Regions from separate parts of the Acidicapsa ligni genome, predicted to be linked through region 3. Evidence: predicted binding sites of a transcription regulator. Region 3 holds the regulator's gene; each other region holds the start of a gene.
The links. Region 3 encodes LexA, which represses DNA repair genes until DNA is damaged. Its sites were predicted from a motif close to CANTTCGCTTTTTATTCGC; they were not measured.
Positions count from the first base shown of each region.

Region 1: the regulator LexA is predicted to act here: its motif matches at 3,463-3,481, upstream of OHL19_RS10875 (DNA recombination/repair protein RecA).
Region 2: the regulator LexA is predicted to act here: its motif matches at 2,106-2,124, upstream of recA (recombinase RecA).

Region 1 covers NZ_JAGSYG010000003.1:83,163-90,085, reverse strand. Annotated here, with positions in the region: gene OHL19_RS10885 (error-prone DNA polymerase) at 1-1,180, opposite strand, end outside; gene OHL19_RS10880 (DNA polymerase Y family protein) at 1,180-2,685, opposite strand; gene OHL19_RS10875 (DNA recombination/repair protein RecA) at 2,694-3,359, opposite strand; gene OHL19_RS10870 (DUF433 domain-containing protein) at 3,661-4,281, shown strand; gene OHL19_RS10865 (DUF5615 family PIN-like protein) at 4,285-4,713, shown strand; gene OHL19_RS10860 (hypothetical protein) at 4,720-5,280, shown strand; gene OHL19_RS10855 (toll/interleukin-1 receptor domain-containing protein) at 5,268-6,467, opposite strand; gene OHL19_RS10850 (helix-turn-helix domain-containing protein) at 6,792-6,923, shown strand, end outside.
Region 2 covers NZ_JAGSYG010000001.1:963,340-970,262, reverse strand. Annotated here, with positions in the region: gene OHL19_RS03795 (helix-turn-helix domain-containing protein) at 1-197, shown strand, start outside; gene coaD (pantetheine-phosphate adenylyltransferase) at 304-801, opposite strand; gene recA (recombinase RecA) at 902-1,978, opposite strand; gene OHL19_RS03780 (LLM class flavin-dependent oxidoreductase) at 2,358-3,380, opposite strand; gene OHL19_RS03775 (PadR family transcriptional regulator) at 3,513-3,857, shown strand; gene OHL19_RS03770 (ABC transporter permease) at 3,868-6,558, shown strand; gene OHL19_RS03765 (ABC transporter permease) at 6,630-6,923, opposite strand, start outside.
Region 3 covers NZ_JAGSYG010000007.1:61,567-68,489, reverse strand. Annotated here, with positions in the region: gene thrC (threonine synthase) at 1-1,146, shown strand, start outside; gene thrB (homoserine kinase) at 1,149-2,054, shown strand; gene trxA (thioredoxin) at 2,396-2,728, shown strand; gene lexA (transcriptional repressor LexA) at 2,827-3,432, opposite strand; gene OHL19_RS19925 (response regulator transcription factor) at 3,817-4,623, shown strand; gene OHL19_RS19920 (sigma-54-dependent transcriptional regulator) at 4,655-6,058, shown strand; gene flgB (flagellar basal body rod protein FlgB) at 6,172-6,537, shown strand; gene flgC (flagellar basal body rod protein FlgC) at 6,588-6,923, shown strand, end outside.

The DNA of each region.
Region 1 (6,923 bases), on a different contig from region 3:
GCCACTCACCCCGCTCTTCACTCAGAAACCGCTCGAAGAGCAGGTCCATGCCGACTGGATCGACAATCGTAATACCGAGCGAATAACAGACCGCGCTGTTTGCCGCGGAGCCTCGTCCCTGGACCAGAATTCCTTGTTCCTTGCAGAAACGGATCAGGTCCCAGACGATGAGGAAATAGCCGGCCAGGTCGAGCTTTTCGATCAGAGCGAGCTCTCGTTCAACCTGTTTGTGGGCGCGTTCTCTCAGGCTCGAATCTGTCTTGTATCCATAGCGCCAGTTCCAGCCCTCGCGTGTCCTCTCTCGCAGGAAGGAGATCATCGTTTCGCCCTCGGGCACCGGATAGCGCGGCAACTGGTAGCCGAGGTCCTTGAGCTGGAACTGCAGTCTCCCGGAGAGAGCTTCGGTGTTCGAGATCGCCTCAGGGAGATCGGCAAACAGCGCCGCCATCTCCGCGCCGGAACGGATGTAGCGCTCGGCGTTTCCCTGAAGTGTTGTTCCCGCGCCTTCAAGAGTGGTATGCAGCCGAATGGCTGTCATCACGTCCTGGATTTCGCGTTCCCGAGGAGTCGCATACTGCACTCCATTGGTCGCCAGCAGCGGCAAGCCAAACGTGCGGGCGATCGACACGGCTGCCTTGTTACGAAATTCCTGTTGTCGGTTGCGATGTCGCTGCACCTCGACGTAGACATTCTGTGGGCCGAACGTCTGCACCAGGCGTTCGACCGTGCGAACGCCTTCGTCATACCCGCCGCGCCCGAGAGCCGCCGCTAGCGGCCCTTCCGATCCGCCGGTAAGACACACGAGGCCACTGGCGAACTCTTCGAGTTCGTGAAAGACAGCGGCACCTTCACCTTTTTGGTTCTCCCTCAGCTTGTATCGGGTGATCAGCCGGCAGAGATTCTGGTAGCCTGTCCTCGATTCGGCAAGGAGGGGGTATCGGCACCGCGCAGCTTCTCCAAAGAGCGTGTCTTCAACAGAAATTTCCGCACCGACATGGGCGCGCAATCCCAGCTTTTCAGCCGCCATGTGCATGCGCGGCGAGCCATAGACGCCATCCTGATCGAGAAGACCGATGGCGGAGATACCGCGCCCAGCACATACCTCGGCGAGCGTTTCTGGTGAGGAAGCTGCTCCCAGGAAGCTGAATGCAGATCGGGCGTGGAGTTCGACATATCCCATCAGTCGTACTCTCCGTCGACATACCAGCGGCCTGTAACCAGGTCCCTGTAAGCGCGAACGACAAGACGCCCGCTTTCCGCTCGGTCAAGAACGAGATCCCATTCGTCACGACCCCAGTGCTCATGAGTCCACCATTCTCCCGAACGTCTCCATGGACCGGAGGCCTGCAGGACCCGGTATCCCTTCCCCTGGAAGCGAATCCGGCGCGGTGCTCCGCGGTTCTTCTCGACATCGGCCGGCACACTCGGACGGAAGATGCGCACGGCCGTGCGACTTACGGGAAGATCAGAAGGCTTTATTCGGAACATCCCCGGAGCGAATCTGGCCATGCGAAACGGAATCTGCATGTGCTGATCGATCAGTTCGGGAGAGCCTACCCTGCCCTCACCAACGAGATTCCGCAGCCTCGCCAGAGTGAGTTCCATTTTCTGCGGCTCCGGCCGTCTCGGAACAAACATCCCGTCCTGGACGGCACTCGGTTTCGCCGGTTCGGCCCGAAGGATCAACTTCGCGACTGGGGCACCTGGTTGATGCGCCTCAAGATCGAGCTGCAGAAGCTTGAGCAGAAGCGTGAGATCGACGGTCGGCACCGGCAGCTTCAGCGAGCGCGAAAAGAGTTTGTCCGTGGCGGTGACTCCGTCTGTTGCGAGGTCGAGGAACAGTTCGAGATGGAGTTCGCCGATCGCCAGGCTTCTACTCGAGAGGCGAAGGACAAGTTGTGCGAGAAGCCGGTGGAAGACGAAGGCCAGCGATTCGAGATCTTCGACCGCATGATCGAAGCTCATCTCTTCCTCGAAGATCGCGGGGGCGGACGTCGGAACAAGAATCCGGTTTGATTGCCCCTGGGCCAGCCTCTGTAAACGAAGCCCTTCCTGCCCGAGCCGCTGGGAGAGTGCTAAATGCGGCAGGATCGCCAGTTGACCGAAGGTGCGGATCCCCCAGCGATGCAGCGTCTTGAGAATCTCCGGAGCCGGATCCAGAATTTCGAGCGGAACGTCCTTCAGATGCTCGGCTTCCTGTCCGGAAGGAAGCACAAAGATGTTCTTCGTGGCTCTGGCCACATGGATGGCAGAGTCGATGTTCCGGGCAACACCTACCTTTATATATAGAGGGAGGCGCCGGGCCTCCACGCGTATGCTTCTGGCGATCTGCCCGGGAGTCCCCAACAGCTTTGAAAGTCCGCTGATATCCAGCACGCATAGATCGTCGGCGACCTCCTCACACCAGGGTGAGAATCGAGCCAGGCAATCGACCAGTGCCGCATGCGCTGCCTTCTCGAGCCCGAGCGAACGTTCCCGGATGCGAACGGCACTCTGGGCGCCAGCATCTGCCGTGGTCATGCCGACCCACAGCCCCAGCCGCTTTGCCCGAGAGTTCAAGGCGACGACGCGAACCTGGGGAGGAACGCCATCCACGACGGCGAAGGGTTTCGCCGCTACCTCCGGATCGTTCCGCAGAGCCGCCTGCGCCACGAAGTTGGGAACATACACACAGGCATAGAGCATGACCGGTCTCAACGATACGAATGGAGGTCTGTCGAGAACTCCCCGGTTTTGCGGACCGATTGGACCGGTTTGCGCATCTGGCCGCGCACAACCTCAGCGCGGGAGGACAGGGTTCTGATGACGCAGTCGCCATCAATATGTGTGAAGTGGGTGGTGCGCGATTTCTCGACTTCTACCCCTGCCTGCGAAAGATCGATGATGCTGGCGCTGCTGCTGCCCGCGTTCGACTGCTGCACCAGGATCACCAGGAGCGTCTGCGTTCCTTCGACCGCTCGACGTAACTGGAACCATTTCGCAAGCGGAATATTCCGTGCCTCCTTTGCGGACACGTTGGCCATATCGACAACCAGCATGCCGAAACCGCCACCCTGCAGCAGAAGAACCGCCGCAACAAGACCCTGCTCCAGCGCGGAAAGCTTCCGGCCGTGAATTCTGGGCATCCCGCAACGGACCCACAAAAGTTCGCTTAGCGCGATTCCCTGCCGAGACGCTGAAACCGGATCAAACGAATCGGTGACATCGATGACGGCTGCGGCTTCGCCTCCGCCAGTACAGCGCGAGAGCAGACCGTGCAGGAGCGTAGTTCTTCCCGAGGAAGGCGAACCGCAGACCTCCACCAGGGTTCCGCGGCGGAAGGCTTCAAGGCGATCTATATCGTTGATTCCACAGGACATCGACTCCTGTTCGACCCTTCGTCGAGGGGTAAGCGCAGAAGGAATCCGGGCTTCCAATATCCCTTCGATTTCTGCCCGTAATGTAGCTGCGCTCGCCATCTCGTGATTCGCTTTTTATTCGCCTTTCGGAGATTTGATTCTGCGTTCAAGGAGTGGGGTTGTCAACCTGTGAATTCCGCATCCGGGAGGTGCAAGCGCAAGCTGCCTATTTCGTGAGAGATAGGCAAAAGCTAAATAATGCGTCTGAAGCTTCAGATGCGTTTATAATAAGGGAGACACTGGAGGTTCCATGGGAGCCCTGATGGAATATCTGACAACCAGCGAGGCAGCGGTTGCCGCCGGGGTTTCGGTCCCGCAGATTCAGCGCATGATCGACGAAAAAATCCTGCCGGAGGACCTGTACCGTACCGCTCAGATGCGAACGTTTCGGACGGACGCCTGCGTGCTGATCGCGTTCTACTTTGAGACGGCCGATCTGCTGACTGCTTCGGCACGCCAGCGGGCAATTCGGAATGCACTCGAACACTGCCAGGCGGGGGATAGCTGGAAGAACTGCACCTTCGAAGAGCATTTCGTGACCGTCCGCTTCTCCGACTTTTCAAGAGAGGTGGACGACCGCCTTCACCAACTGGCGCGGGCTCGTGAAGCAGTCGTCGAAGATCCCGAGATTCTTGGTGGCACACCAGTCTTCAAGGGCACTCGTGTTCCGGCCTATGATGTTGCCGCGATGGTCGAAGCAGACGTTCCGTTGGAAGAGATCCTCGAATCGTACCCCAGCCTCAAGGACTGGCAGATCAAACTGGCTCTTGTATACGCACGGGCGGTCCCTCCCAAGGGCCGCCCGAAGCGGACCTCCTCCAATATCCCGGGAGTAAAGTCTTATCTCAAGAAGCGGCTACGGCCCTCCTCTATCGGAGGGTAATTTGTGCCGAAATTCCTGATCGATGAGTGTTTGAGCCCGAAGTTGGTAGAAGTTGCAGTGAAGGCCGGGTATCCGGAGAGTTCCCATGTCTCCTGGCTGGGTAAGGCGGGGTGGAAGGACTGGGAGCTGAAGCCCTTCATCCTCGAGGGCGACTGGACCTTTGTGACCCAGAACAGTGACGACTTCCGGGGACCGGCAGAAGATCCCGGCTCCAAGGGACAGTACGCCGATGCTGCTCTCCACGCCGGTCTCATCTGCCTGAATGGCCCCTACGGTATGAGGTGGCCGGTCCAGTGTGACCTCTTTCAGGCTGCCCTCGACGAACTCGCCGGCGGGGAGCAATTTGTGAACGAGGTCATCGAGATCAATCTTGACGATCCCGATGGGGATGTTGCCGTCCTGCGTTATCCGCTCCCGGCTGAAGAGCTGTGAGGCCTAATGAACGTAATCATCATCGCGATCGACCACTACCTGCAGCTACTCGAAGCTGATGAAGACTCAGAAGCTCTGCGCGCCTCGAAGACTCGCCTCCGAGAGATCCTCGAGGAGCGGTTTGGCCCGGGACAGATCACCGCAATCTTTGAGGAATCCTCCCTAACAAAGAAGTCGATCGCCGATCAACTTGCCCGCCGGCGTGATCCCCGGGTACCGTGGCAGAACATCTGTATGACCGTCGAAGAACGGAGAGCCGCGGGGATCTACGAGGCGCTGAACAATCGGCCAGGCCGTCGGGACGACAACATGGAATACACAATTCAAGCTCGGATTCCAGAGGATGAGGTTCGCGAAGACTACTTCGCCGATCATATTCTGGCCGCGGAGAAGACGCAGGGAGACGTACTCGTGCTCGTTGGCGATATGCACGTCGAACCTGTTGCGAACAGACCCCGCGCCAAGGGACACACGATAGAGATTCTCTCTGAACTCGTTCCGATCAGGCGGTGGGAAGATCGGGGAGCCATCGAGCGGCAATTGGAAGTTGAAGGTCAGTCCTCGTAGCGTGTACCGGGCATTTCGTTGATTGGCATTCTGAGGGTGGAACCTTCCCTCTTTGCCTCCGACTTGATTTGGAACTCATGCTTCACGCCGGTCTCTTCGTCTCTAAAATGTGCGTGGGTAGGATCGAATGTAAGACTGCCAAGCTGCTTCCGATCGACACCTTCGACGAAGAGCGAGTGGGGCTCGTACAGCGTATAGCGATCCTCCGAATACTCCTCAGCAAGCCGGACAATGCCCGCACATTGGAGAGTCACGATCTCGGAATCATGTTTACCGATGTAGTTGCGTTCAACCGTAATCGCCTTCGTCTGCCAGCGTTTGAATGGCCCAAGCTGTTCATCGAGGGACCATCCACCTGGAGTCAGACTATAGAAGTCAGGGTCGTGCCCTACCCCCTTTAGAAGCCCGCGCTGAACAAGAGCTTCGAGCGCGCCGAACCATTCCGAGTGGCTGCGAGGATCGCGTGTCTCCGGGAACGTATGCCTATTTACCTGGAGGCAATCTCTTCCAATGGCTTTGATATGCGTGATTCGCCCCGAATCACGGGCTGCGTTCCACAGAAGCTCCTGCTCTTTGGGAGCGAGATATTCCTTGAGACGGGTACCGACAGACTGGCCGAACCGGAACGGCTGGTCGCGGAGAGTTGCCGGTGCTTCCGGCCGGCTCGCCGGAGCCAGGTCCAGTTTCGAAAAGTCCGGCTTGGTCCCGAGCGGCGGCGGAGCAGGATTTTCTCCGTGCAGGGTGGCGACAAGGTTCATGAATTGGGTTTCGTCGTAGGGGTTGGCTGTAAGGTCGGCGCCCTGTCGTGTCTTGATCCATCGTGGCACAGAATTCACATCCCAACCGCCTAGACGAAGGACCGGGATGAACCTTTCCGTGTCCATGTCGTCGACGAACTCAGCGGCGATGATGGCGTTTTCGAAGCGAACACCGCCCTTTTTCCGGTATGACCGATCGACGTATTCCGGGGTGCAGACCACCAGAACGAAGTCGCTCTTGGCGACCGAGTCGGTCATGAACTTCGTTGCATCCATGCCCATCTTCAAATGCCAATGGTCGAGGATCACATCGACCCGATTTGCACGGAGCTTCGCGGCGAACTCCCGGACCCAGAGTTTGTGTTCGTTCGAGTCGTAGGAATAGGAAATGAATACTCGAGGAGCGGCTATCTCTGGCATGGTTTCCATTGTAAGTTCCCGGACGACTTCGGCGTCTGAACGGACGTTATGAGTCAATCGGCCGCCAGCCGGACCCAATCACCTCGATTCGAATCGCCTGCAGTGGAGGTCAATTTCGGACTGTGGAATCCAGTCCGCAGTCTCCGGATCGACCTTCGAGAGCTTGATGTACGTGACCTGCCCCGCATCGGCTGGACGCCGCAAGGACCCTGGATCAGCGAAATATCATAGATAAAGCGGTCGAAAGGATAAGGAAGTAGGAATTGCCAAGGGTGTTCAGGTCGACAATTGTCGACTGAACAATTGTCTACACCCAGCCATGATGCTGGGTAGATGGTTCAAACTCGGAAAAATACGGTCGCTCCTCTCGACTCGCTGCGAGCGATCATCCGAGAAAAGCGTCAGGCGCTCAACCTGACGCAGGAGCAGCTGGCCTTCCTCACCGGCTACGATCGTACATACGTC
Region 2 (6,923 bases), on a different contig from region 3:
TGATCCGCGGCGAGCGTCAGGGCGTCGAGATGCATAACACCTCGCGATGCGCCGAGATTGAGCAGCGCTTTCCGGGGCTGATCGGCTCGATCGTCAATGCGCATAACATCCAGGAGGCAGATAGGCTTCGCGCTTCGAGGCTTGCCAAGCGCAGATCGGCTTCCTCTGCCAGGACGGCGAATCACAAAACGTCCTAATTTTCTGCAAGGCCGATTGTTAATTTCAAGACTGAGCCTCAGTTATAAAACCGAGGCTGGGCAAAGTAAGCACGATAGAAAATCCAATATTGTTCCACGTGGAACATTAAGTCTGAATTTCACCCTTTTTGATCCGGCCGCGCAGCCGCTTTAAAACATTTGCAGGCACCAATCCCTCAACGGAACCGCCAAAGCTGAAAACCTCTTTTACCATCCGCGAACTGACGAACGAATACCGCCCTGCCGGTTGTAAAAACACTGTTTCTACTTCAGGAGCCAACCGCCGGTTCATGAGTGCCATTTGGAATTCATATTCGTAATCCGTAATGGCTCGAATTCCACGTAGAACGGCAGTGGCGCCATTCTGGCGGGCAAAATCGACCATCAGCCCATCGAAGGTGGCGACTGTAACATTTTCTAATTGCCGGGTGGATTCGCGCAGCATTTCTACGCGTTCTTCAACCGTAAACAGCGGGTTTTTTATGGGATTATTCAGAATTGCTACGGTTAGTTGGGTAAACAGTTTGGCACCGCGCCCGATTAAATCCAGGTGGCCGTTGGTCAGGGGATCGAAGGTGCCGGGGTAGATTGCTTTTACATTCACAGAGGCTGCTCCCCACGGATTTTAGCAGTGCGGCACGGAATTCATTGCAAATGGCGAACGGCCACCTTCGCGGGTGGCCGTTCGCAGGTTGGGATGCCTTTTACTTTTTAGCGCGGACGGCTTGAGCTGCCACGGCGGGGCCGTCTGCTGGAACGTCCGGGACTTCGGCTTTGGCTACTGCGCCGATGCCGAGTTTGGTGCGAACCAGGGAGTCCATCTTGGTAAAGACTTCCGGATTGTTTTTGAGAAAGGTGCGGACGTTTTCGCGGCCCTGGCCGATACGCTCGCCGTCGAAGCTATACCAGGCGCCGGACTTCTCGACGATGTTATGCAGGACGGCCAGATCGAGAACATCGCCTTCGCGGGAGATGCCTTCACCGTAGAGGATGTCGAACTCGGCTTCGCGGAAGGGTGCTGCGACCTTGTTCTTGACGATCTTGACCTTGGTGCGGGAGCCGACAACCACATCGCCTTCTTTGACGGCGGCAATGCGGCGGATATCCACGCGGACCGAGGCGTAGAACTTCAATGCGCGGCCGCCGGTGGTGGTTTCGGGATTACCGAACATGACGCCGATTTTTTCGCGGATCTGGTTGATGAAGATGAGCGAGGTGCGCGACTTGGAGACGGTGCCGGTCAGCTTGCGGAGGGCCTGAGACATCAAACGGGCTTGCAGACCCATGTGCGAATCGCCCATTTCTCCGTCGAGTTCTGCTTTGGGAACCAATGCGGCTACGGAGTCGACTACCAGAACGTCGATGGCTCCGGAACGCACCAGGGCTTCTGTGATTTCAAGGGCCTGTTCGCCGTAATCCGGCTGCGAAATCAACAGATTGTCCGTATCTACGCCCAATTTGCGGGCATAGATGGGGTCCAGTGCGTGTTCGGCATCGACGAAGGCTGCGAGACCGCCAGCCTTTTGGGCCTCGGCGATGATCTGCAGGGTGAGGGTGGTTTTGCCGGAGCTTTCCGGTCCGAAGATTTCGATGACGCGACCGCGGGGAACGCCGCCTACGCCGAGGGCTGCGTCAAAGCTGATGGATCCGGTCGAAATGACGGAGATGGGCACAATTGCGTCCTTGGCGCCCAGACGCATGATGGAGCCTTTGCCAAACTGCTTTTCAATCTGTGAGAGTGCGCTTTCTACTGCTTTGGCGCGGTCTTCGGCGTATGCCATGCTTTCTTCTCCTGTCGCGCTCCAGGCCTACTTGGCCCTTTCAGCGAAGGCAAAGACAGGTCTATTTAGGAAGTCGCTTCACAATGTTCTATCGAACGGATTGTAGCAGGAATGGCGTGGTGAATACTAGAAGAAAAGGCGAAAGTTTGTTGTGGTGAGGTGGGGAGGGTGGATTACCTTTGCTGGAAGGGAAAGGGGCGGGGTTAACAGCAGATTCCCTGCGGGAATGACAGACAGAAAGGCAAGGGCAAGAGCAACTGCAAGGGCCAGCAGCAACTGCAAATGCTAACAGCAGATTCCCTTCGGGAATGACAGACAGAACTGCAAGAGCAACTGCAACTGCAAGGGCAAATGCAAAGGCAAATGCCCGTTGTGGGATCTAGCGCCAGTTCAAGGCGGGGGCTACGGTGGTTAGGATTGCTTCCAGGACGTGCGCGTTGTAGGCGACGCCTAGTTGGTTTGGAACGGTTAGCAGTAGGGTGTCGGCCTCTGCGATTGCTTCGTCTTCCTTTAGTTGGCGGATCAGGAGATCGGGTTCGGCGGCGTAGCTTCGGCCGAAGATGGCTCGTGTGGATTGATCGATGAAACCGATCTTGTCCCTTTCCTGGTCTCCTCGTCCGAAATAGGCGCGATCACGGTCGTCGATCAGCGCGAAGATGCTGCGGCTGACGGAAACGCGCGGCGTGCGAGCGTGTCCGGCTTCTTTCCAGGCGGCGCGGTAGGCACGGATCTGCGTTGCTTGCTGGATGTGGAAGGGTTCTCCGGTCTCGTCGTCTTTGAGGGTTGAGCTTTGCAGGTTCATTCCCAGCTTTGCGGCCCAGACAGCGGTCGCATCCGAACCTGCGCCCCACCAGATACGATCCCGCAATCCCTCGGAGTTTGGCTCAAGACGCAGCAGGCCTGGCGGATTTGGAAACATCGGACGTGGGTTGGGTTGAGCGAAACCGTTGCCGCGTAGCAGTTCAAAAAACTCTGCGGCGTGACGCCGGCCCATGTCGGCGTCTGTTTCACCCTCTGCCGGGCGGTAGCCAAAATAGCGCCAGCCATCGATCACCTGTTCCGGCGAACCGCGGCTGATTCCCAGTTGCAGGCGTCCGCCGGAGATGAGATCCGCGGCGCTGGCGTCTTCTGCCATGTAATGAGGGTTCTCATATCGCATGTCGATCACGGCGGTGCCGATTTCAATGTTGCGTGTCTTTGCGCCGACTGCCGCAAGCAATGGGAACGGGGATGCCAGTTGTCGCGCAAAGTGATGAACCCGGAAGTAGGCTCCGTCGATTCCCAGGCGCTCGGCCTCGATGGCGAGGTCAATCGATTGCAGGAGCGTATCAGCCGCCGACTGCGTTTGCGATTGAGAGGACGGTGTCCAATGGCCGAAGGAGAGGAAGCCAATTTTCTTCATGGTAGATAAGTCTACCGTCCTGGGTCTGCGTTTGCGGCGCGGCTGAAGCGTGGCCTTCCAAAACAAGGGCTATTTTATAAACTCGAGAATACCTATTTTCAAAATAGGTATTCTGACATTACAATTGCCGCAATGGCGAAGAACCCTGAACATCGCGACCTTTTTCCCGGCGCACTGGAGATTATGATCCTCCAATCGCTGAAGCTGAAGCCTATGCATGGCTATGCGCTGGTGAAGCATATCAAGCAGGTTTCCGATGATCTGCTCCAGGTGGAGGAGGGTTCGCTCTATCCGGCTCTGCAACGAATGTTGAAGGAAGGCTGGCTGGAAGCCCAGGCCGGAACCTCCACCAAGGGCAGGCCAACGCGGATTTATCGGCTCACTGCTGCGGGCATTCATCATCTTGAAAGCGAAGTTGTCAGCTTCGAGAGGATGTTTGCGGGCTTTGCCCGTGTGCTTGCCGCAGCCAAGGCATAGGAGGTGTGGATTGTCACGATTCAGTCGCTTCTTCTTTAGAAATCGCAGGTATGACGACATCTCGGTCTCCATTCAGGAGCACATCGACGAGCGGGTCGATGAACTGATGGAAGTGGGTATGTCGCGCGAAGTGGCTGAACGAACGGCGCGTCGCGACTTTGGCAATGTGACACTCCTGCGAGAGCGGAGCCATGAGGTGTGGCAGTGGCAGAGATTGGAGTCTCTGCTGGTGGATCTGAAGCATGTGTTTCGCAGGCTGAGGCGGTCGCCGGGATTTGCGATTACGGTGGTGCTGACGCTGGCGATCGGCATTGGTGCGAATACGGCGGTCTTCAGCGTGCTGAACAGCGTGTTGCTGAGGCCGCTGCCTTATCCGGAGCCGGAGCAACTGGTATCGCTGCACCTGAATGCGCCGGGCGCGCCGGGGCTGGCCGAGTTTCGTAAAGAGCTGCGGTTGTCTGCCTCGATGTATCTCACGTTTGCTTCGCACAACCGCGTGTTTCAATCTGTCGGCGTGTGGAGTTCGAACACGGCCAGCATTACGGGGCTGGCCGAGCCGGAGCAGGTCAACACGGCGATGATCTCCAGCGGCATTCTCGAAACATTGGGTGTTCCCGCGCTGCATGGCCAATGGCTTACAGAGTCCGATCAGGACCCGCATGGGCTGGGCCGGGTGATGTTGAGTTATGGCTATTGGCAGCGTCGCTTTGGCGGAGACCCCGGCGTTGTGGGGCGCACTATCAGCGTAGATTCGCAGCCGCGGGTGATTGCAGGAGTGATGCCGCGCGGGTTCAAGGTGGTGAACTACGACTTCGATCTGCTGGTTCCTGCGGGTCTCGATCCAGTCAAGGAACATCTCGCCGGCTTTATGTATCACGGTATCGCACGGCTGCGACCGGGGGTTGCGATTTCTCAGGCGAATGCCGATGTGGCGGGCCTGCTGAATGTGTGGATGGACTCGTGGACGAATGGAGCGGGGAGCGATCCGCACTGGTATCTGAACTGGAAGATTACCCCGGCCCTGGAGCCTCTGAAAGAGACCGTGGTGGGCAGTATCCAGACGGTGCTTTGGGTGGTGATGGCGACGATTGGCGTGGTGATGCTGATTGCCTGCACCAACGTGGCCAACCTACTGCTGGTGCGTGCCGATGGGCGGCAGCAGGAGCTTGCGGTGCGTTCGGCGCTTGGCGCGGGGCGATGGAGGATAGCGCGAGGGCTTTTGCTGGAGAGCGTTACGCTGGGCCTGCTGGGCGGAACGGCGGGTGTGGCCGTGGCGTATGCCGGGCTGCGTCTGTTGACGACGATCGGACCGGGGGAACTGCCGCGTCTGAGCGAGATTTCGCTGGATGGCTGGTCTGTCGCGTTCACATTGGTTCTCTCCGTGCTTTCGGGCCTGTTCTTCGGCGCTATTCCTGTATTCCGATACGTGCCTTCGCGACAGGGCCCGACGTTGCTGGGGGCGATGCGCACGGCGAGCGTGAGCCGCGAACGTCAGCGGGGACGCAATGTGCTGGTGGTGGCGCAGGTGGCCATGGCGCTGGTGCTGCTTATCGGCGCGGTGCTGATGATCCGCACCTTTCTGGCGATGCGCAATGTCGATCCGGGCTTCTCTGATCCTGCATCTCTGCAGGTGATGAGGCTTTCTATTCCGGAGACGCTGGTGCATGATTCGATGCCGGTGGTGCGAATTCAGAACAGCATCCTGGACAAGCTGGCTGCGATTGGCGGCGTTTCGTCGACGGGCTTTGTGGCTTCGGTTCCCATGAGCGGAGCAGAGCCGAGCTGGGACGAGATTTTGATCGAAGGCAAGCAGAACGAAAGCGATAATGCCCCGATGCGCCTCTACAACTATGTGTCGCCGGGATACTTTCACACGGCGGGCACGCGATTTGTGGCTGGGCGCGATTTCACGTGGGCGGAGATCTATAACGTGAGGCCGATCGGCATTCTCTCGGAGAGCCTTGCTCGCGAGCTTTGGGGATCGCCGCAGGCAGCTATCGGCAAGCGCTTCCATGAGTTCTCAGGCCAGCCGTGGCATGAGGTGGTGGGTGTGGTTCAGGATGTGCGCGAAAACGGAGTGGACCAGGTGTCGCCCGCAACTGTCTACTGGCCTTCGTTGATGAACGATGTCACTGCTTCGGACAAGCTGGGAGTGTGGCGCACGATGTACTTTGCGATACGCAGCAATCGCGCCGGAAGGCAGGACTTCATCAACGAGATGCAACAGGCGGTGTGGTCGGTGAATTCAAATCTGCCGGTTGCGGAAGTCAGTACGATGCAGGATATCTACAGCGGCTCGATGGCTCGGACTTCGTTCACGCTGGTCATGTTGGCGATTGCGGGGACGATGGCGTTTGCTTTGGGCATTCTCGGGATCTATGGCGTGATTTCGTATGCTGTTTCGCAACGGACTCGGGAGATTGGGATTCGCATGGCGCTGGGCGCGAAGAAGAGCGAGCTGGTGTGGATGTTCGTTCGGTCGGCGCTGGTGCTTACCGGCGTGGGAACTGCGATTGGCCTGGGAGCGGCGGCGGCGCTGATGCAGCTCATGCGGACGCTGCTGTTTGGCATCAGTCCGCTGGACCCGGTGACGTTTCTGGCAGTGCCGGTTGCGTTGGTTGCTGCGGCGGTGCTGGCGAGTTATCTGCCTGCATTGCGCACCAGTGCTGTCGATCCTGTTGAAGCGCTGCGGGCTGAGTGATTGGCCTACAGCCTGCAGTTGTTTAAGTCGGAAGAGTAAAGAGGTCGTGCATAGGCTAGTCGGTGCGTGGGCTAGTCAGCGCGCAGGGTTTGGATGAGATTGGTGGAGGCGGCGCGACGGGCTGGAATCATGCTCGCTACAGTTGCTCCCAGAATCAGTGTGCCGATGGCTATGAGGAGAGCTGTGGGGTCCAGGATGCTGACCTGGTAAAGGCGGTTGGCAAGCAGTTTTCCAAAGAGAATGGCCAGGGGAATACCTAGAATGAGGCCGATCGTAACCTGTGTGAATGCTCCTCGAAAGATGAGTGCGGCTATGTTGGTGCGGTTGGCGCCGACAGCCATGCGTATACCGATTTCGCTAGTGCG
Region 3 (6,923 bases):
GGAGTCTGGCGGTTTCGTGAGTTCTTGCCAATTTTGAACAGCTTTGGCAATGCTGTGACTTTGCGGGAAGGGAACACTCCGCTCTATCACTTGCCCCGCGCGGCGAAGGCGTTGGGTGTGGACCAGATTTATGCCAAACATCAGGGCATGAATCCTACCGGATCGTTCAAGGATACGGGGATGACTTCCGCGCTAAGCGTGGCCAAAGAGCGCGGCTATGAGTGGGTAGCCTGCGCATCGACAGGGAACACGTCGGCGGCGATGGCTGCGTATGCGGCGCGGGCAGGAATGAAGTGCCTGGTGCTGATCCCGCAGGGGAAGATCGCGTGGGGGAAGTTAGCGCAGTCGATGGATTATGGCGCTGTGACGTGCCAACTCGCGACGGACTTTGACGGCTGCATGAAGGTACTGTCGCAGATCGTACAGGAAGCGCCGATTTACTTACTGAATTCGGTGAATCCTTATCGCTTAGAGGGGCAGAAGACGCCAGCGCTTGAGATCGTGGAGTACTTTGACTGGGCTGTGCCGGAGCACATCCTGGTTCCGGGCGGAAACCTGGCGAACGGTTCCGCGCTGGGCAAAGGGTTTCGCGAGATGAAGGCGCTAGGGTTGATTTCGCGGTTGCCTAAAATTTCGGTGATCCAGGCTGAGGGAGCGAATCCGCTGGCGCGAAGCTTTGCGGCGAACGATGGACAATCTCTGGAGCCGGTTGAGGCGAACACGAGAGCAACCGCAATACGCATCGGCAATCCAGCTTCGTGGAGGAAGGCATCCAAGGTTATCCACGAGACTGGCGGATGGTGCCTGGACGTAAGCGAGGCGGAGATCGCAGTCGCCAAGGCTGAACTTGGTCGCGAAGGCATTGGGTGCGAGCCCGCCTCGGCAGTGACCCTGGCTGGTCTGAAGAAGCTGGTGGCGCAGGGGAAGGTTGCTGCCTCCGATACGGTGGTCATGATCCTGACCGGACACACCTTGAAGGATGCGGATTACACGATCGATTTTCATCGTGGAACGCTGTTGACCGAGTCTGAGACTGCTCCGGTACTGCCGGAGATTGTCGCGCTGCGCCGGAATGCCGTTGAGGTTGAGGCTACGCCTGCGGCAGTGCTAAAGGCACTGGAAGAAATTCAGAGCAAGTGGAGCTAGCCGTGGGTTCTGGATTTCGACTGCGTTTGCCTGCTACTTCTGCGAATCTTGGCGCGGCTTTTGATACGGCTGCTGTGGCGCTTGATTTCCACCTGGAGATTGAGGCTGAGGTTGCTGAGAGTTTTTCTATTATCGCGACTGGACGGAATGCAGATCTCTGCTCGGTGACGGATGGAAATCTCATTCTGACTACGTACTGTGAGTTGTTGGAGCGGGAAGGCATTGTGGCACCAGCGCTTGCAGTAACGATGCATAACCAGATTCCGCTGGGAATGGGTTGCGGGTCATCGGCTGCCGGACGACTGGCCGCCATTGCCCTGGCCGTCCACTTTGGCGGATTGGGGTGGACTTCGGCGCAGATTTTGGCCGAGGCTTGTGTGCAGGAAGGGCATCCGGATAATGCGGCCGCGTGCTGGCTCGGCGGGCTGGTGATTGCGGCATGCGAGGGAAGAACTGTCCACGCGGCGCGGGTTGAGCCTCCACAGGACTGGCGGGCTCTTGTGGTGATTCCGACGACACCGCTGGCAACGAGCAAGGCCAGGGCTGTCCTGCCGGCAGAGTATTCGCGGGCTGACGCTGTTGCTAATATTCAGGCGGCGTCGCTGCTGGGGCTGGCGTTTGCGCATGGGCGCGGGGAGTTGCTGCGTCCGGCAATGGCGGACAGGGTTCATCAGCCGTATCGGATGGAGATTTGTCCTCTGCTGCCGAGTCTGCTGCCACTTGCCGGTAGTCATGGCATTCTTGGCGTAGCGCTGAGTGGAGCGGGTCCATCGGTATTGCTGATCGTTTCAGGTCCGGATGCAGTTGTAGACGCCACCTCGGCGGTTTTAGAGACCCTAGGGGACGATGCGGACGCGGAAATCCTTGTTACGAGCTTTGAGCACCGCGGAGTAACACTGAATCAGTAGAGTTTTTCTGAGATTTTGCAGCGTAAATGCAGGTAATTGGAGTGCGAATCATATCCCCCGTTAGTGACTGGTTTTTGTATTACCTAAGATTTCTTGCTTTTCTATAACGAAAACCCTAGATTCGTCGTGTGGGCAGTTCTGGGGGAGGGCTGCTCTAGCGTCCGTGATTCCTTTATGGGATCCGGGCGCTTTAATTTTTTGCCCTCAAATTGCTTTCTTAATCGATTTAATTTATCCAGCCTTATTGCTAGTACGGGTACTTTGCGACTTCCGACACAATCCTGCATCTCATTGAGTGGTAGGTGCGGTTACACTGAGATGTCAGTACCGCGAGGAGAATGATGGCAGGAATTGGAGTTCTGGAAGTAAGTGATGCGACGTTCGATCAGGAAGTGCTGCAATCGGAGCAGCCTGTGCTGGTTGACTTTTGGGCAGTCTGGTGTGGGCCATGTAAGGCAATTGCACCGATCGTCGATGAACTGGCCACAGCTTATGCTGGCAAATTAAAGGTCACAAAGGTCAACGTGGACCAGAATGGCGCCACGCCGTCGCGGTACGGTATCCGCGGAATTCCGGCACTGCTGTTCTTCAAGGGCGGCAAGGTAGCTGATCAGATCGTTGGGTACGTGCCGAAAGACGTAATCGAAGCGAAGGTCAATCAGATTCTGGCGTAAGTTTCCAGAAACTACTTAAGCATTTTAAAAAGCGGCCGGGCGTTATGCCCGGCCGCCTTTTTGTCTTGGATTTTAATATTGATCAACAGATGGCCCTTCTACCGATATCGGCGCAAAACCCCGAGAACACGGCCCTGGATGGCAACCTGGCCTGCAGGGATCATGATGGGTTCCATTTCCAGATTGGCGGGCTGCAGGCGCACCTGGCTGCCCTCGAGATAGAAGCGCTTGAGCGTGGTCTCTGAGCCGCGCACGAGGGCGACCACGATCTCTCCCTGGCGGGCAGTACGAGTGCGTTCTACCAGGACATAATCACCGCTGATGATGTGTTCATCGCGCATGGAGTCGCCACGAACTTCAAGCGCGAAGACATCCTTGTTTCCGACAACATCGTGTAGCGAGATGCTTTCTGTATTTTCGGCTGCTTCTACAGGCAGACCGGCGGCGATACGCCCCATGAGAGGCAAACGCTCGCTGGTCCGCGTGCGCGTGCCTGCCGGCACGACGTCGATCGAGCGGCTGCGGTTGTGGACACGATCGAGTAACCCCTTTTTTTCGAGGTTGGAAATGTGCTTATGCACCGTCGCCAGCGACTTGAGTTCGAGACCTCTGGCGATCTCTTCGAAGGAAGGCGAATAGCCGTTGCGGGTGACAAACGACTCCAGAAAATCGAGAACTTCTTTTTGCCTGCGTGTAACTGCCATGCGCGCATTATAGCGAATGAAAAGCGAATTTGCGAGAACTATTTTCGCTGTTCTTTCTCCAGCCAAATCTAGATTCTCTTATGCCTCCTTGGTGAAGACAAAGTTCCGAGGGACTGTGTGTGAGGAATTAGGACACTTTTGGGAATTTTGATGAGCGCCTCCCAATCCCGGAATTGTCCCATCCGTGGATTTTGCATTTCTCTTGAAAGTTTCCAACCCGGAGAGGATCGTGAAGCAAGCACACCAGAACAGACTCTAACCCCATCTCCGACAATGCGCGGGAGATCGGATAGGAACAAACAGACGCGGGGCGACGTGAGACCACGCGAGATGACGCGAGCGGCGAAGTCTTGCCTACCGCAAGCTGTAGGACGGAGAAATTCTATGCGGTTGTTGATTGCTGAAGACGATCGGGCTTTAGGGATGTTTCTTACGCGAGGGATGGAATCCGAGGGGCACAGAGTTCGCTGCGCCTTTGATGGCGCAGAAGCGGTGGCAGCGTTTCATCAGGATTTGCCGGATCTGACCATACTGGACTTGAACCTGCCGGTAAAGGACGGAGAGCAGGTTCTGGCTGAGATCCGCTTATCGGATTCGCAGTTGCCGGTGCTGATACTCACTGGGCGCGATGAAATAGAGACACGAATTCGCTGCCTCGATCTCGGAGCGGATGACCTCATGGTAAAGCCGTTCAGCCTGCATGAACTACGGGCTCGGTGCAGGGTATTGCTACGCCGCAAGAGGGAAGCCAGGCTGATGCTACGGGCAGGCAATCTGGAACTCGATCGGCTTGATCATACGGCTCATCGAGCTGGAGAACTCATCTCTCTAACCAACAAGGAGTTTGCGTTGCTGGAACACCTGATGCTGCATCGCGGCCAATGCATCTCCCGCGTTGAACTGCTGGATGCGGTATGGAATATGGAGCCGGCACAAACCACCAATATTGTGGATGTCTATGTAAATTACCTGCGACGCAAACTGAAGGATCCACCACCCGGATACCTGCTGCGTACCGTGCGGGGACACGGGTATGTTGTGCCTTCCGAGGCAGAAATACATCTTCCAATTCCACCCTTGATTTCGCCACTTTTGGCTTCGTCGCAGGACGGTCCCGTAGATCGGACGAAATCTGATATCAACGCCGATGCTGCCATTTTTCCTCTGTCTGTCTTTCCATTACGCGGATAGGTCACAAGAATATTGAGTTCAGGAGATTACTATGCTTCCTTCACCCGTTTCAGTGGCCTCTACGATGCCGGTTCCGTTCACAGCCGCTTCCTCTTCACGTTCACGGATGAGAATCGTTCTGATCGCGAGCTCGGATTCCAGCTTCCGGGGAAAATTGAGCGAGGCGCTGGGAGGATTACGATGGCAGGTATTGGAAGCTCCCGGTGGTGCTGAGGCCTGGTCTGCGGCACAGGGGACGTCTCTGGAAGCACTGCTGGTCGATCCATGGTTGCCTGATTTGGAGGTAAGAGAATTCCTGAAAGATTTTCGCCGTGAGTATCCGACCGTCGATGTGGTCATGACCGATGGAGCGACTGTTCCGGATAGCCCGCGGAGCCCATATCGTCAGGAACTGTTGTATGCGCTACGCCGAAGCCAGGAAGGCGACACGGCGGCATGGAAGGCTGCTCCGGTGATGGATGGGGCGGATGCAACTGAGGCAACTTTTCCAGGCACTGAAGTCCCCGATGCGTTTTTGCCCTCTCCGACGATCCAATCTTCGATCTTGATCGATCCAGATCGTGACAGATCAGATCGTGACAGGCATGCGGGAGATGCGGCCGTACAAAACTTGCGTGTGACAACACCGGATATAGGCATTCGTGGCATGTACAAACGGGCAACTGCGATAGATCGAATTCCAGACCTGGTCGGGGATAGTGCCGTCATGTTAGAAGTCAGCCGGCGTATTCGTCTTGTCGCAGGTAGAACCACGCCGGTATTGATTGAGGGGCCTACCGGCACAGGCAAGGAACTGGTTGCAGAGGCCTTGCATCGACTATCTCCACGCTGCCGTAAGGCGTTTGTTGCTATAAACTGTGCCGCTATCCCGGAAGCATTGCTCGAGGCTGAGCTGTTTGGGCATACGCGCGGGGCATTTACCGGGGCCGTTCAAGGAAGAATCGGCAGAATAGAGTCGGCAGACGGCGGAACTCTCTTTCTAGATGAGATAGGAGAAATGCCGCTAGGCCTGCAATCGAAACTCCTGCGATTTTTTGAGAGTGGGGAATTGCAACGGATCGGGGATAACGAAACAGTAAAAGTCGATGTGCGAATCGTGGCAGCGACCCATCAACCACTCTCGGAAGATGCTCAGAAAGGGCTGTTTCGAGCGGACCTTTATTATCGCCTCGCTGTTTTTTTGATTCGTACTCCACCGCTTGCTGCGCACATGGAAGATCTGCCACAGCTTGTAGGTCATTTTTTGGAACGCATGGGCCGCAAGACACCCATGAAGCGGATGGACTCTTCTGCAATGGCCACATTAGCGGTGCATGTGTGGCCGGGAAATGTGCGTGAACTGGAGCATGTGCTGGAGCGGGCAGCCATCCTGGCCGGAGATGATCCGGTAATTACTGCAGCGGAGATCGATTTTGGATTTTCGCAGGGGAATTGAAGCTGCCCATTCGTTTATTGCTCTTAGCGTTTTCAGGGACAGATGAGTTGTTCCTAGAGCTGTAAGTGCAGCAGATTTTATCGGATGCGTAGCGGTCAGGAAATGGTGAGGCGATGGAAATTGCAACGCGATTAAGTAATGAAATTGCGCGTTATATGGATCTGGATACGCGGCAGATTCAGATCACTGCGAGGAACATGGCGAATATCGATACGCCTGGGTATCGTGCTGTGGGGATGGATTTTGAAGGCGAAATGCGGAGAGCTATGACAGGTGTTGATGAGATAGGGGGCTCTGCAATCAATCCTCGGATCTTCGATGTGGATGGTCTTGTCGTCAGGCCAGATGGCAACAATGTCTCAATGGACAGGGAAAGCTTGAACCTGGCCGAGGCACAGTTGAAGTTCAAGACTGGTGTGGCTTTGCTCAAGAGAGAATACACGCGAGTGATGGATGCAATACATGCGGATGCCAAATAGCTGAAGGCCGAGAATAGCTGAAGACTTGGAACCGGGTGCGAAGGAGTGGAATGAATCTCTTTGGAATGATTGATAACTCAGGTGCGGCGATGCAGGCCGAGCGGATGCGCGCAGAAGTGGTGGCAGCCAACATGGCCAATGCTGAGACTACGCGAACAGCGGCAGGTACTCCATATCAGAGGCAGCATGTAATCTTTTCGTCTGGAAGCGGAGACAAGAGCTTCGCGGGGCAACTCGCAGGCAGATTGATTAGCTCGAACTCGTCCGGGCCTCTCTTGTCAGGAGAGACTGCTGGCGACTTATCCGGTCTGAATCTCTCTGGTTCGAGTCAGGTTGCGCCTGGTGTTCATATTGCGGGGGTGGTGAAAGATTCGTCTCCTCCTTTG